DNA from 3 places in the Bradyrhizobium sp. 31Argb genome. Region 2 is predicted to be linked to each of the others. Evidence: predicted binding sites of a transcription regulator. Region 2 holds the regulator's gene; each other region holds the start of a gene.
The links. The regulator PhoB, encoded in region 2, activates phosphate uptake and scavenging genes when phosphate is short. The targets are predictions, from matches to a motif close to TGTCATNNANCTGTCAT.
Positions count from the first base shown of each region.

Region 1: a site for PhoB is predicted at 2,377-2,393, ahead of phnF (phosphonate metabolism transcriptional regulator PhnF). Genes of this name have one in related genera too.
Region 3: a site for PhoB is predicted at 2,538-2,554, ahead of AAFX91_RS05760 (inorganic phosphate transporter). Genes of this name have one in related genera too.

Region 1 is NZ_JBEGDB010000005.1:3,294-8,263, forward strand. It holds gene AAFX91_RS01665 (alpha-D-ribose 1-methylphosphonate 5-phosphate C-P-lyase PhnJ) at 1-140, opposite strand, end outside; gene AAFX91_RS01670 (carbon-phosphorus lyase complex subunit PhnI) at 137-1,240, opposite strand; gene phnH (phosphonate C-P lyase system protein PhnH) at 1,243-1,848, opposite strand; gene phnG (phosphonate C-P lyase system protein PhnG) at 1,853-2,314, opposite strand; gene phnF (phosphonate metabolism transcriptional regulator PhnF) at 2,428-3,159, shown strand; gene phnE (phosphonate ABC transporter, permease protein PhnE) at 3,263-4,111, opposite strand; gene phnE (phosphonate ABC transporter, permease protein PhnE) at 4,108-4,970, opposite strand, start outside.
Region 2 is NZ_JBEGDB010000201.1:1,799-6,768, forward strand. It holds gene AAFX91_RS29420 (aspartate aminotransferase family protein) at 1-346, opposite strand, end outside; gene AAFX91_RS29425 (GcrA family cell cycle regulator) at 846-1,361, shown strand; gene phoB (phosphate regulon transcriptional regulator PhoB) at 1,482-2,189, opposite strand; gene phoU (phosphate signaling complex protein PhoU) at 2,308-3,024, opposite strand; gene pstB (phosphate ABC transporter ATP-binding protein PstB) at 3,036-3,848, opposite strand; gene pstA (phosphate ABC transporter permease PstA) at 3,854-4,699, opposite strand; gene pstC (phosphate ABC transporter permease subunit PstC) at 4,703-4,970, opposite strand, start outside.
Region 3 is NZ_JBEGDB010000018.1:30,570-35,539, reverse strand. It holds gene AAFX91_RS05770 (ImuA family protein) at 1-545, opposite strand, end outside; gene AAFX91_RS05765 (UdgX family uracil-DNA binding protein) at 831-2,186, shown strand; gene AAFX91_RS05760 (inorganic phosphate transporter) at 2,606-4,234, shown strand; gene AAFX91_RS05755 (M20 aminoacylase family protein) at 4,515-4,970, opposite strand, start outside.

The DNA of each region.
Region 1 (4,970 bases), on a different contig from region 2:
CAGCCATAGGGCATCGGCATCTCGCGGCTTGCGAACGGCACCTGGTAGCCGGGAATCGCGATCGCCTTCAGGATCGCGCGGCGGATCATCCGCTTGGTCTGCTCGTCGAGATAGGCGAAATTATAGGATGGCGCGTTCAATCGGCGGCCTCCTGCAGCGGCTCCGATGTATTGGCCTCAGTGAATTCCTTGCGCAGCCGGCGCAGCAGACCGAGCTCGGACTGGAAGTCGACATAATGCGGCAACTTGAGATGCTCGACGAAGCCGGTCGCCTGCACATTGTCGGAATGCGACATCACGAATTCCTCGTCCTGCGCCGGCGCACTGACCTCCTCGCCAAGTTCGCGCGCGCGAAGCGAGCGATCGACCAGCGCCATCGACATGGTCTTGCGCTCGCTCTGGCCGAAGGCGAGCCCATAACCGCGGGTGAAGCACGGCGCTTCCGTCGCCGAGCCCTTGAACTGGTTGACCATCTGGCACTCGGTGAGTTCGATTCTCCCGAGCGGAACGGCGAAGCCTGCGTCTTCGGCGAAGAATTCGACATCGACCTCGCCGAACCGTATCTCGCCGGCGAAGGGATGGTTGCGGCCATAGCCGCGCTGGGTGGAATAGCCGAGCGCGAGCAGGAAACCTTCGTCGGCGCGGGCGAGATTCTGCAGCCGTAGATCGCGGTCGGCCGGGAAGCTGAGCGGCTCGCGCGTGAGGTCGCCGACCGGCGCGTCCGCCTCTGCTTGCGGTGACGGTTCGATCAGACCGTCATGGGCGAGGATGTCGGTGACGCGCGGTGTCTCAGTGGACGAAGTTTCGCCGGTCGCAGGCGCCTCCGGCACAAAACCCTCGGCAAGCTGCGGGTCGAGAAGGCGGTGGGTGTAGTCGAAGGTGGGCCCGAGGATCTGGCCGCCGGGAATGTCCTTGAACGTCGCGGAGATGCGGCGGCGGATCTGCATGTTGCCGGTATCGACCGGCTCGGTGGCGCCGAAGCGCGGCAGCGTGGCGCGGAAGGCGCGAACCAGGAAGATCGCCTCGATCATGTCGCCGCGCGCCTGCTTGATCGCGAGCGCGGCGAGCTCGCGGTCATAGAGCGAGCCTTCCGCCATGACGCGATCGACGCCGAGCGCAAGCTGTTCGGAGATCTGCGCAAGCGTGAGCTCCGGCACCTCCCCGTCGCCGCGCCGTTCATGCGCGAGCAGGCGATGGGCGTTCTCTATGGCGCGTTCGCCGCCCTTGACCGCAACGTACATCGTCAGTCCTTCCCATGAGCGAGCCGCGTGGTGCGCGGGATCGCGACAATCTCTTCGCCCGCGACCAGCACGACGTCGATGCCGCGCGGGAACAGCGTGGCGTTGACGGCGAGCCGATCGAACAGATCGCGCGGCTCAATGCTCGCGGTCAGCACAGTCGAGCCGTCGATGCCGGGGCCGCGCAGTTCGTAGGCCACGCCGTGCGACAGGCTGCCAATCTGCAGGATCAGCGTGGTCGAGCTATCAGGGTATTCGCTGCTGCCGAGCGCGAAACAATCAAGCGCGGAAAGATTTTTGGGATCGCCGATCAGCGCAAAGCCCGCAATCGCGGGATCGCCGGTGATGGGCGCGCCGGTGTGGAACTTGAGCCATTTGGCGATGTCGGGGGTCGACATCGCGCCATCGAGCCAAATCGGCGTGTCATGATCGAACAGCATCAGCGCGATCGCGGCCGTGCCGTGCATCACGCCGGAAGGCGCGCCGGCCGATGCCGCGATTCGCTGCACCGTTCCCGGACGCGCCATCGCGTTCATTACGGAACGGAACGTCGCCTGCGCCGACAACACCTTGTCGGAGAAGCCCGGCGGCAGTTCGGCAACCGTCGTCATGTCCTTAGCCCTCGCCGCGCACCATGGTGTAGAAATCAACCCGCGTCGCCGCCGTCTCCGCGTCCGCCCGGCTTCGTTTCGCGATCATGGCCGTGCGCAGCGGCGCGATCACTTCCTGTTCGACCGCGTCGGCAAAGTCGTCCGATTGCGCCATGGCGTCGCACAACGCGATCAGCCGCGCCTTCTCGTGGTCGCGCCCGAGCGTGTAGCCGAAGCCGACCTGGCCGGTCGAAAGCAGCACCGCCGAGCGCGAGACGGTCGCCTCGCCGAGATTGAAGTGAGCGCCGTCGCCGCCGATCCGACCGCGCACCATCACGAGGCCGTTCTCCGGCTCGCGCAAAGTTTTGTGATCGGGCAGCGCCATCGCTCTGAGCCGGGCCGAAATTTCGGCGGCGTCCGACTGTGCGAGCACCGCCATTCCCGCTCTGCGCTGCGCCCGCCTGCTGTCTTGCTCGGTTTTCGTCATGTCGCGGAACCTTGCCTGACTGAAGTTGTCTATGATAATAGACAACTTGATAAGCAAACGCCATGACTGTTTCATGACAGAGCCATGATTTTCGACAGGACTGGGTTTCCGATATGAGCCTGCAGGACACCACCTCATCGGGCGTCGCGCTGTGGCGACTGGTCGCCGACGGCATCGAGCGCGGCATCGCCGAAGGCCGCTTTGCCGCCGGCGAGAAGCTGCCGGGCGAAATGGAGATCGCGGAGACCTACCGCGTGAACCGGCACACGGTGCGGCGCGCCCTGGCGGCGCTCGCCGAGCGCGGATTGGTGCGCGCCGAGCGCGGCAGCGGCACTTATGTCGAGGTGCAGAAAATCGCCTATCCGCTGCGCTCGCGCACGCGGTTCTCGGAGATCGTCGGCGCCGGCGGCCGTGAGCCGCGCGGGCAATTGATCGATGCGTCGGAAGACGTGGCGAGCCGGGACCTGGCGCGGGAACTCGGACTGAAGGTCGGCGCGCCATTAGTCCGGATCGAGTCGCTGCGGTTCGCCGACCGCGCACCGATCTGCATCTCCACCTCCTGGCTTTCAGCCGAGCGCTTTCCGGGCGCGGGAGAGGTGTTCGCCAGCGTCCGCTCGATGACGAAGCTGCTCGAACATTTTGGCATCCGCGACTATCGCCGCGCCTCGACGCGGATCACCGCCGGCATCGTCGACGCCACCGACGCGGCGCGGCTCGACCTCGCGCTCGGCCGCCCGATCCTGGTGGTCGACTCGACCGACGTCGATCCGGACGACAAGCCGCTGGTGACAAAGCGCTCGCGCTTCGCCGCCGAGCGCGTGGAGTTTTTGGTGGAGAACGGGTGAGATTTTGTAGGGTGGGCAAAGCGAAGCGTGCCCACCATTCCGAGCGGAGTGCTTGATGGTGGGCACGCTTCGCTTTGCCCACCCTACGGAACCGCGGTTAGGCTCACGCCACCGCGCGCTGGCCGATGATGGCGAAGCGGAGTTTTGTCGATATCCAGTCGATCACGGCGACCGCGACCAGGATCATCAAGATCAGGAACGAGACCTTCTGCCATTCCAGGACGCGGATCTGCTCGGCGAGCTGCAGCCCGATGCCGCCGGCGCCGACGATGCCGATGATGGTGGCCGAACGCGTGTTCGACTCGATGTAATAGAGCACCTGCCCCGCGATCACGGGCAGCACCTGCGGGATCAGGCCGAAGCGGATCTCGTGCAGCGCGCTGCCGCCGGAAGCTCTGATACCCTCGACCTGCTTCTTGTCGGCCTCCTCAATGGCCTCAGAGAACAATTTGCCGAAGGCGCCGAAGTCCGACACCGCGATGGCGAGCACGCCGGCAAACGGGCCGAGGCCGACGACATTAATCCACACCAAGGCCCAGATGAGCTGGTCGACGCCGCGGATCGAATCCAGGAAGCGCCGCACCGGAAAACGGAAGATGGCTGACGGCACGATGTTGCGCGCGGCGAGCAGGCTGACCGGCAGCGCCAGGAACGCGGCGATCGTGGTGCCGAGCAGCGCGATCGACAGCGTCTCGCCGAGCGCGGAGAGATAGGTCGGCGGCGATGAGCCGGGATCGGGCGGGATCATCATCAACGTGATCCAGCTGAGCTCGCGCAGGCCGCTCACCAGCTTGGTCGGCGAGAAGTCGAGATCGAACAGTCCGAAGACGAAGACCGCGAACGCCGCCAGCAGCATCAAGGGCGTGGCGAGGCGCGCCGAGGCCGGGCGCTCGAAAACATCTGGATATTTCGTCCGCAGCGCCAGCGAATCCGGCTTCGGCAATTGGCTCATGCCCGCGCCTCCTTGCCGAACAGTTTTGCGCGCAGCCAGCCGGTGGTGATGTCGATCACGAACACGGTGACGATGATGGTGACCAGGATGGCGCTGACGTCGGAATAGTAGAATTTGCGGATCGCGACCACGAGCTCCTGCCCGATGCCGCCGGCGCCGACAAAGCCCATCACCGACGCCTGGCGCACATTGATCTCGAAGCGCAACAGCGCATAGCTGGCATAGCCCGCTGAAACCTGAGGCAGCACCGCAAAGCGCATGCAGGAGAGCCAGCTCGCGCCGGTCGAGCGGATGCCTTCCACCGGCTTCATGTCGGCATTCTCGACGATCTCGGAGAACAATTTGCCGAGCGCGCCGGTCGAGTGCACGGCGATCGCCAGCACGCCCGCCATCGGCCCGAGGCCGAACGCGATCACGAACACCAACGCGAACACGATGCCGGGCACGGTGCGGGCGAATTCGAGCAGGCGGCGGACGACGAAGCGCAGCCACGGCCCGGGCGAGGTATTCTGCGCGGCGAAGAAGTTCAGCGCGAACGCAAAGACGGCGCCGGTCAGCGTGCCGACATAGCTGATCAAAATGGTCTCGGCGAGCAGCTTCAGCCATTGCTTCCAGCCCCAGAACCATTCGCCGAAATCGGTCCAGACCCGCTGGCCGTTATCGAGCGTGAGGATGCGGTCGAAATAGGAGACGAAGTTGCCGAAATAGGTGAAAAGCGTGCGCAGGTTCACTTCGGCGCCGATGCCAGCGACGACGAGCGCCGCGATAAACACCGCCGCCGCCAGCATCATCTTCAGCCGCTTGCGCGCGACCGCCTTGCGATAGGCCTCGTTCAGCGCCGCGAGCTGCTGAGCGGGAA
Region 2 (4,970 bases):
AGTGATAGTGACGCACGACCTTGATCACGCCTTCCATCGCTTCCGCGCCGGAATTGCAGAAGAACACGAAGTCCGCAAAACTCTGCTCGCACAGCCGCGCGGCAAGCTTCTCGCCGTCCGGGCTCTTGAACAGGTTCGACATGTGCCAGAGCTTCGTCGCCTGCTCCTGCAGCGCCTTCACCAGATGCGGATGGGCATGGCCGAGCGCGTTCACCGCGACGCCGGAGGTGAAGTCGAGATAACGCTCGCCTTTGGTCGAGATCAGCCAACAGCCTTCGCCGCGTTCGAAGCCGAGATCGGCCCTGGCAAAAACGGGAAGCAGATGCGACGTGGCGCTGTCGGTCATGGCGATCACTGAAGGGTTTTAGACAAGCCTTTCAGATGAGCCCTGGCGGCGTGCAGCGATGCAGACACGCGGCTGGAGCTCATCCAGCGAAAACAAAACGTGCCGCCTTTGCAGGGCGGCACGTAAAGGCATTCTATGCGCGCGGCGGGTGCTGTCAATCGCCACGAAGCCGCCAGGCTGCGCTGCAAAGTACCGGGTAATCCGCGGGTTTCCAGTGTAGTGGAAAAGCCCGATTGCAATCCCTAAATGTCGGAACATGTGGACGCATAGGCGCGGACTCTTGCGCCAGAGTCACGCCATATTGTAGCGTCTGGCCTGTCGGGTACGACATCTCGTGCGGCAGTTTTGATCCCTAGAGTCCTTTGTGTGCGGCGTACACGTTCGGGTGCGGTTTTCGTGCCCGGCGAGCCTTAAGGGATTCTGCCCGCAGGGATTTTTGAGATTAGGCATCGCAGCGCTGTCCCAGGATCGGCCGGCGCAACGCGAAGGGAAAGATGCGATGACGGTATTGACCTGGTCCGACGAACGCGTCGAGCAATTGAAGAAGCTCTGGGAAGCCGGGCTCTCGGCCAGCCAGATCGCAGCGGAACTCGGCAACGTGACGCGCAATGCAGTGATCGGCAAGGTGCACCGGCTCGGCCTCTCGGGTCGCGCCAAGAGTCCAGCCGCCACCGCACCGCGGCAGCGCAAGGCGCGTCCCGCACAGCCGATGATGCGCGTGGCGCGTCCGGTCTCCCGCGGCAACACCGCGCTCGCGCACGCCTTCGAGGTGGAGGTGGAAGCGGACCCTATCGCCTACGACAATGTGGTGCCGATGAGCCAGCGGCTGTCGCTGCTCGAATTGAACGAGGCCACCTGCCACTGGCCGGTCGGCGATCCCTCGAGCCCGGAATTCTTCTTCTGCGGCGGCAAGGCGCTTCCCGGCCTTCCCTATTGCGCGCACCACTCCCGCGTCGCCTACCAGCCGGCAGCGGACCGCCGCCGTCCGACGGTCAAGCCGTCACACGGCAAGTAAGCCGACGACAGATCGTAGCCCGGGTGAAGCGCAGCGTAACCCGGCAATGCTGTATCGGCAGGTCCAAATTTCCCCGGGTTACGCTTCGCTGCACCCGGGCTACGGATTGAGGTCGCCGAGTTACGACTGCTCGGCCTTCGCGAAGCGATCATCCAGCGCGTAGCCCGCGCCGCGGACGGTGCGGATCGGGTCCTGCTCGCGGCCGGGATTGAGCAATTTGCGCAGGCGGCCGATGTGGACGTCGACGGTGCGCTCGTCGATATAGATGTCGCGCCCCCAGACGCTGTCGAGCAACTGCTCGCGGCTGAACACGCGGCCGGGATGCTCCAGGAAGAACTCCAGCAGGCGATATTCGGTCGGGCCGAGATCGATCGGACGGCCCGAGCGCGCGACGCGACGCTTCTCGCGGTCGAGCTCGATGTCGCCATAGGTGAGCACGGTGGCGAGCCGCTCCGGACTTGCCCGACGCAACAGGCCCTTCACCCGCGCCAGCAGTTCAGGCACCGAGAACGGCTTGACGATGTAGTCGTCGGCGCCGGTCGCCAGTCCCCTCACGCGCTCGCTTTCCTCGCCGCGCGCGGTCAGCATGATGATCGGGAGCTGCTTGGTCTCCGGCCGCGCCCGTAGACGGCGGCACAGCTCGATGCCGGAGAGTCCCGGCAGCATCCAGTCGAGCACGACAAGGTCGGGAATGCGTTCCTTGAGCCTTGTGTCCGCATCATCTCCACGGGCGACCGTTTCGACATCATAGCCTTCTGCATCGAGATTGTAGCGCAACAGCGTCGTCAGCGCTTCTTCGTCTTCGACCACCAGAATGCGTGCGCTCATCGGCTTGGCTTCTCCTATAGCGGGATGACTCTCTGCCTGAATCGTCATCCCACTCTTCCTTTGATGTTTTGAGCAGGATCTTCTTCGGAAAACCGGCTTCGACTTTCCTGGATGTGCTCTAGTTGCCCGGAACGGTCGTGGCGAACGTCGTCATATCCCCCTTCGGCCGCTTGTCGGTCATCTGCTGACCCTCGATCATGTAGAACACCGTCTCCGCGATGTTGGTGGCGTGGTCGCCGATCCGCTCGATGTTCTTGGCGCAGAACATCAGGTGGATGCAGAACGAGATGTTGCGCGGATCTTCCATCATGTAGGTGAGGAGCTCGCGGAACAGCGAGGTGCAGATCGCGTCCACCTCCTCGTCGCTCTTCCAGACGTTCATCGCGGCCGGCAGATCGTGCGCGGCATAAGCGTCGAGCACGGACTTGACCTGCGACAGCACGAGGTCGGTCATGTGCTCCAAGCCGCGGATCAGCTTCAGCGGCTGGAAGTCGTTCTCCAGCGCGGCGACGCGCTTGCCCATGTTCTTGGCGAGGTCGCCGATCCGCTCGAGGTCGGTCGCCACCCGCATCGCGCCGACGATCTCGCGCAGGTCGACGGCCATCGGCTGGCGGCGGGCGATCGTCAGCACGGCGCGCTCTTCGATCACGCGCTGCAGGCTGTCGATCTCGATGTCGGAAGCGACGACACGCTTGCCGAGCGCAATGTCGCGGCGGATCAGCGCATCGACGGATTCGGTGATCATCCGTTCGACCAGCCCGCCCATCTCCGCGACCAGACGGGTCAGTTCCTGAAGATCGCTGTCGAACGCCTTGGCGGTATGTTCAGAAGCCATGATGTCCCTCCTCAACCGAACCGGCCGGTGATGTAGTCCTGGGTGCGACGATCGCTCGGCGAGGTGAAGATCTTGCTGGTGTCGTCAAACTCGATCAGTTCGCCCAGATACATGAACGCGGTCTTGTCGGAGACGCGCGCCGCCTGCTGCATGTTATGCGTGACGATCGCGATCGTGTAGTCCTCCGACAGCTCCTGGATCAGTTCCTCGACCTTGGCGGTCGAGATCGGATCGAGCGCCGAGCAGGGCTCGTCGAACAGGATCACTTCGGGCCGCACCGCAACCGTGCGGGCGATGCACAGACGCTGCTGCTGGCCGCCGGAGAGGCTCAGGCCGGAGGCGTTGAGCTTGTCCTTGACCTCGTTCCACAGCGCGCCGCCGCGCAGCGCTTTCTCGACTCGGCCGTCCATTTCGGATTTCGAGATCTTCTCGTAAAGGCGGATGCCGAAGGCGATGTTCTCATAGATCGTCATCGGGAACGGCGTCGGCTTCTGGAACACCATTCCGATCCGCGCCCGCAGCAGGTTGAGATCGAGCTTGGGGTCGAGAATGTTGGTCTGGTCCAGCATCAGTTGGCCGGTGGCGCGCTGGCCGGGATAGAGGTCGTACATCCGGTTGAAGATCCGCAGCAGCGTTGACTTGCCGCAACCGGAAGGACCGATGAAGGCGGTGACGCGGTTGGTGCCGAGCGCCAGGTTGATGTTCTTCAGCGCGTGGTGCTCGCCGTAATAGAAGTTGAGGCTGCGTGCCGTCACCTTCGGCGGCGCTTCCGGCAGCGATTTCTGGGGAATGGCCGCGCTCGGGCTGGTCGTCGATACGGTCATATCGGTCATTTTGCGCTCCTTTCGGCGCCGAGGATGCGCGCGCCGATGTTGAGCGCGAGCACGGTCAAGGTGATGAGCAGGGCCCCGCTCCAGGCGAGCTCTTTCCAATAGGCGTAGGGGCTCTGCACGAAGTTGTTGATGGTCACCGGCAGGTTCGCCATCGTCTTGGTCAGGTTCAGGCTGAAGAACTGATTGGACAGCGCGGTGAACAGCAGCGGCGCGGTCTCACCGGCGACGCGGGCGGTCGCCAGCAGCACGCCGGTGATCAGGCCGGAGCGCGCCGCACGATAGGCGATCCGCTTGATCACCAGCGAGCGCGGAAGGCCAAGCGCGGAGGCCGCCTCCCGCAGCGGGTTGGGGACGAGCAGCAGCATGTCCTCGGTGGTGCGCAGCACGACGGGGATGACGATCACCGCCAGCGCCAGACAGCCGGCCAGCGCGGAGAAGCCGCCCATCGGCACGACGACCGCGCCATAGATGAACAGGCCGATGATGATCGACGGCGCGCTCAAGAGGATGTCGTTGATGAAGCGGATCACCGAAGTGAGCCGGTCATGCTTGCCGTATTCGGCCAGATAGGTGCCGGCAAACAGGCCGAGCGGCGCGCCGATGCCGACACCGATCACGGTCATGATCACCGAGCCGACGATCGCGTTCAGGAGACCGCCATCGGTGGAGCCGGGCGGCGGCGTGTTCTTGGTGAAGACATCGAGGCTGAGGCCGGCGAGGCCGTTGTAGAACAGCGTGAACAGGATCAGCGCCAGCCAAGTCACCCCAAACGCGGCAGCGGCGATGCAAAGCCCGCGGATGATGATGTCGTTGCGACGGCGAGACCTGTAAATCGGATTCATGGCTCAGTTCCCCGCCTTCTTTTCCAGACGCATCAGCATCAGTCGCGCACAGGCGAGAACAATGAACGTCAGCACGAACAGCAACAGGCCGAGCAGGATCAGGCCCGATTGGTGCAATCCGTCACTCTCGGCGAATTCGCTGGCGATCGCCGCCGAGATCGTCGTGCCCGGCGCGAAGATCGAGGAGGAGATGCGGAACGAGTTGCCGATGATGAAGGTCACGGCCATGGTCTCGCCGAGTGCGCGGCCGAGGGCCAGCATGATGCCGCCG
Region 3 (4,970 bases), on a different contig from region 2:
GCGGTGGACGGAAGCGGCGTTGCCGCCAGGCGCAGCAGCAGCGCGGGGACGCCTGATGATTGCGAGGCAAGCGTCAGCTTGCGGCTCGCGACCAGATCGAGCTGTTTGGACTCACCCCAGACCTCCATGATGACGGCCCCTAGCGCGTCGCAGGCGAGCGCATCGGCCGTGGTGCGCAATGCGTTGTCGATGTCGGCGGCGCGCACGGTGACGAGGAGGCGCGGATCGAGGCCGAGTTCGGACAGGCCGCTCATCGACAGCGCACCGGATTCGATTTCGGAAAAATCCTGCCGCACCCAGACCAGCGGCTTTCGGGCGGCAAGACGGCCGGCGAGGCCTGCGATGAAACCGGTGGCGGAAGCGCCCTGGTGCCCCTCGGCAAACACTTCGTGCACCGCGGCTCTCGCAAGCCCGCCCTTGAGCATCGCATCGGCGCCGGCATGTCCCAGCGCGATCCGCTGCAGCGCATGCGCTTCATTGGATGTTTCAAGACGCTCGATGCGCCCGCGCAAGGACGCAAGCGTGCTCAGGCGTGCGCTCGTCATGCGCCGCTCCTTAAGAAGATATCGGGGCCGCTGCTGGCTTAAGGGAGAAACCAGAAGCTGGCCCAATTGTTCATGGTATGTTCTAATATAAAGCCAACTGCGCGGGAGGAGTCAATCGGATTGGTAACGGGATAAATTCATTAATGGAATCAATGTGATCCGTGAGAGCCGTCATGGCCGGGCCTGTCCCGGCCATCCACGTTCTTTCCCTTGGTGAGGAAGGCGTGGATGCCCGGGTCAAGCCCGGGCATGACGAGAGGAGAGACAGGAGGGAGAGTAAGTGCCATGCACCACATCATCCTGGGCAGCGAGACTGATTTCGACGGCTGGCGGAAGGCAGCACGGACGCTGGTGCTGAACGAGGTGCTGCCTGACAATGTGACGTGGGCAGCGCGCGACAACGAAGTCGAACTGTTCGATACGCTGGACCGCGAAGCGCCGCTCGAACCGCCGCGCGGCACGTTCAACGTGCCGGCCAAATTCGTCGAGCTGGCGAAAACCGCGATCCTGCATCGCGACGCCGAGCGCTTCGCCCTGCTCTATCGCCTGTTGTGGCGCCTGCACCGCGATCATGACCTGCTCGATGTCGCTGACGATCCCGACGTCGCGCGTATCCACGCGATGGCGAAGGCCGTGCATCACGAGGCACAGCGGATGCGGACGTCGATCCGCTTCCGCGAGATCGGGCGCGAGCACAAATCACATTTCGTTGCCTGGTTCGAGCCGCAGCACCATGTCGTGGAACTGGCCGCGCCATTCTTCGCGAGCCGCTTTGCCGACATGCCCTGGTCGATCCTCACATCAGATGTCTGCGCGCATTGGGATGGACATGCGGTGTCGATCACGCCGGGTATCAGCGAGGCCGGGATGCCCGCAGGCCATCGGCTGGAGGAGATCTGGCAGCGTCATTACGCTGTTATCTTCAACCCGGCACGGCTGGCAGCGAAGCAATCGAGGAACCTGCCGGAGGCTTCGACGATTAAGCCCGCAAGCGAAAGCGCCACGCCACCGGAACCCGCCATGATCCGCCATTCCGATAGTCTGAGTGCGCTGCGGGAGGAAGCCGCCGATTGCCGCGCCTGCCATCTCTATGAGCACGCGACCCAGACCGTGTTCGGCGAAGGCCCGCAAAGCGCACAGGTGATGCTGGTCGGCGAGCAGCCGGGCGACAAGGAAGATCTCGCCGGAAAACCGTTCGTCGGTCCCGCCGGACAAATGCTCGACCGCGCGCTTGAAGAGGCCGGCATCGATCGCAAGAAAGTCTACATCACCAATGCGGTGAAGCATTTCAAATTTGTGCCGCGCGGCAAGATCCGCCTGCACCAGAAGCCGAATACGCCGGAGATCAAGGCCTGCCGCCAATGGTACGAGCGGGAACTCGCATCGATCAAACCGGACCTGGTGGTGACGATGGGCGCGACCGCTGCCCAATGCGTGTTCAACAAGCTCACGCCGATCGGCAAAAACCGCGGCCGGCTGATCGATCTCGACGACGACGTGAAGGCGCTGGTGACAGTGCATCCCTCCTATCTGCTGCGGCTGCCCGATGAGGATGCGAAAGCGCGGGAATATCAACGCTTTGTCGAGGACCTGAAGATCGCTGCGGAACTCTTGAGGAAACGCGCGCAGGCTGCGGCATAAGCATGGCACCATGCATAGCACTGCAAATATCAAGCCGTTGATAAGACTGATATCTATTTACAACCTTACATTGATGGCCGATACTCTCCTATTACAGGGGGAGTTTGGGGCGTCTTGTTCACGCCAATGACGTTCCCATGAGGTCGGCGCGCTGCCGCGGCGCCACAGCCCCGGCGTCAGGCAGCGCCCGACCGCTTCCTTTCCATCACACATCCATCACACACTTTCGCTGCGCGCATGGCTCGTCATGTGAATGGTCAACATTTATGTCGCGAGCGCGCGTGACAGACGATCATCGATGCAACACTCGAGCACCGTTGCGACACGCGTTTCATTCAAGCAAACTACGGCTGTCATCTAACCTTCAAGTCAATGGTCAAGACTAAGGGCCTCCTTCCGTATTTCGACGGGGCGTCAGAATGACCGATTTTGCACTCAATACTTCAGTACGCGACGAAAGGCCGATTCAGCCGGCTTCAAGGCCAAATCTCGATAAGGGCTTCAATCCACTGACGATGATCCTCTTCTTCGGCATCCTCGCGGCGGGGTTGCTGTTCGTCGCCTACAGCATCTATTCCGACGTCGATGCCACCGGCACCCGCGTCACCACCTTCTTGCCCTACATCCTGCTGTTCGTTGCGCTGTTGATTGCGCTCGGCTTTGAATTCGTCAACGGCTTCCACGACACCGCCAACGCGGTCGCGACCGTGATCTACACGCATTCGCTGCCCGCCGAAGTCGCGGTGATGTGGTCGGGCTTCTTCAACTTCCTCGGCGTGCTGCTCTCGTCTGGCGCGGTCGCATTCGGCATCATCTCGCTCCTGCCGGTCGAACTGATCCTGCAGGTCGGCTCCAGCGCCGGCTTCGCCATGGTGTTCGCGCTGTTGATCGCCGCGATCCTGTGGAATCTCGGCACCTGGTATTTCGGCCTGCCGGCCTCGTCCTCGCACACGCTGATCGGCTCGATCATCGGCGTCGGCATCGCCAATGCGCTGATGCGCGGCCGCGATGGCACGTCCGGCGTCGACTGGAGCAAGGCCACCGAGATCGGCTACGCGCTCTTGCTGTCGCCGCTGGTCGGCTTCGTCTGCGCCGCGATACTGCTGCTCGTGCTCAAGATGATCGTGCGCAACCCTGCGCTCTATGCCGCGCCCGAAGGCAACAAGGCGCCGCCGCTCTGGATCCGCGGCCTCTTGATCCTGACCTGCACCGGCGTCAGCTTCGCGCACGGCTCCAACGACGGGCAGAAGGGCATGGGCCTGATCATGCTGATCCTGATCGGCACCGTACCGACCGCCTATGCGCTGAACCGCGCGCTGCCGGAATCCCAGATCGCCCAGTTCCAGAAGAACTCGGAAGCCGCCTCCAAGGTGATCGCGGCGAAGGGCGCCGGTCACAGCATTATCGGCGATCCCCGTCCGGCCGTGACGCAGTACATCTCGCTGCACCACCTCAATGAGGGCACCTTCCCCTCGCTCGCGGTGCTGGTACAGGATGTCAGCAACCAGGTGATGAAGTACGGCTCGCTGACCAAGGTGCCCGCGGAAGCCGTCGGCAACACCCGCAACGACATGTACCTGATTTCGGAAGCGATCCGCTTCCTGATGAAGGACAAGGAGAGCGACCTCAGCAAGGAAGACATCGCGACGCTGAACGCCTACAAGGCCTCGCTCGACAGCGCGACCAAATTCATCCCGACCTGGGTGAAGATCGCGGTCGCGATTGCGCTCGGCCTCGGCACCATGATCGGCTGGAAGCGGATCGTGATCACGGTCGGCGAAAAGATCGGCAAGACCCACCTGACCTACGCGCAGGGCGCCTCCGCCGAACTCGTCGCCGCCGGCACGATCTTCGCGGCCGATACTTTCGGCCTGCCGGTGTCCACCACGCACGTGCTGTCATCGGGCGTTGCCGGCGCCATGGCCGCCAACGGTTCGGGCCTGCAGGTCGCGACCATCCGCAACATGGTGATGGCCTGGGTGCTGACGCTGCCCGCCGCGATCATGCTGTCGGCTTCGCTCTACGTGCTGTTCGCGAACGTGTTCTGAGCAGCGAACCTCTCAACGATAAAGGCCCGCGCAATGCGCGGGCCTTTTTGTTTTGTGCGCGAAGACCGCGCCACGCAACTCCGTCATTGCGAGGAGCGCAGCGACGAAGCAATCCATCTCTCCACAAGCGGACGCATGGATTGCTTCGCTGCGCTCGCAATGACGGAAGGAGACAGTTGCGTAGGGTGGGCAAAGCGAAGCGTGCCCACCATCCACGGGCGGTGCAAGAAAGGTGGGAACGCTTCGCTTTGCCCACCCTACGGCCTGGAACGACAAGACGTCACGCCGCCAGCGTGTTCTCCACCAGCTTGATCCAGTAGGACGTGCCGTAGACGATCGCCTCGTCGTTGAAATTGTAGGCGGGGTGATGCAGGCCGGCGCTGTCGCCGTTGCCGCAGAAGATGAAGGCGCCGGGGCGCGCTTCCAGCATGTAGGCGAAATCTTCCGCGCCCATCATCGGCGGCATTTCGTGGACGTTATTCTCGCCGGCGATTTCCTTGGCGATCCTGGTCGCGAACTCGGTCTGCGAGCGATGGTTGACGGTGACGGGGTAGCCGCGCTCGTAAGTGAGGTCGATCCTGGCGCCGGTCATCTGCGCGACGCCAGCGGCCACCTCATGGGTGCGTTTCTCGACCAGCGCCCGCACCTCCGGCGTCAGTGTGCGCACCGTGCCGCGCAGCTCCGCGGTCTGCGGGATCACGTTCCGCGCATTGCCGGCGTGGAATTCGCAGATCGA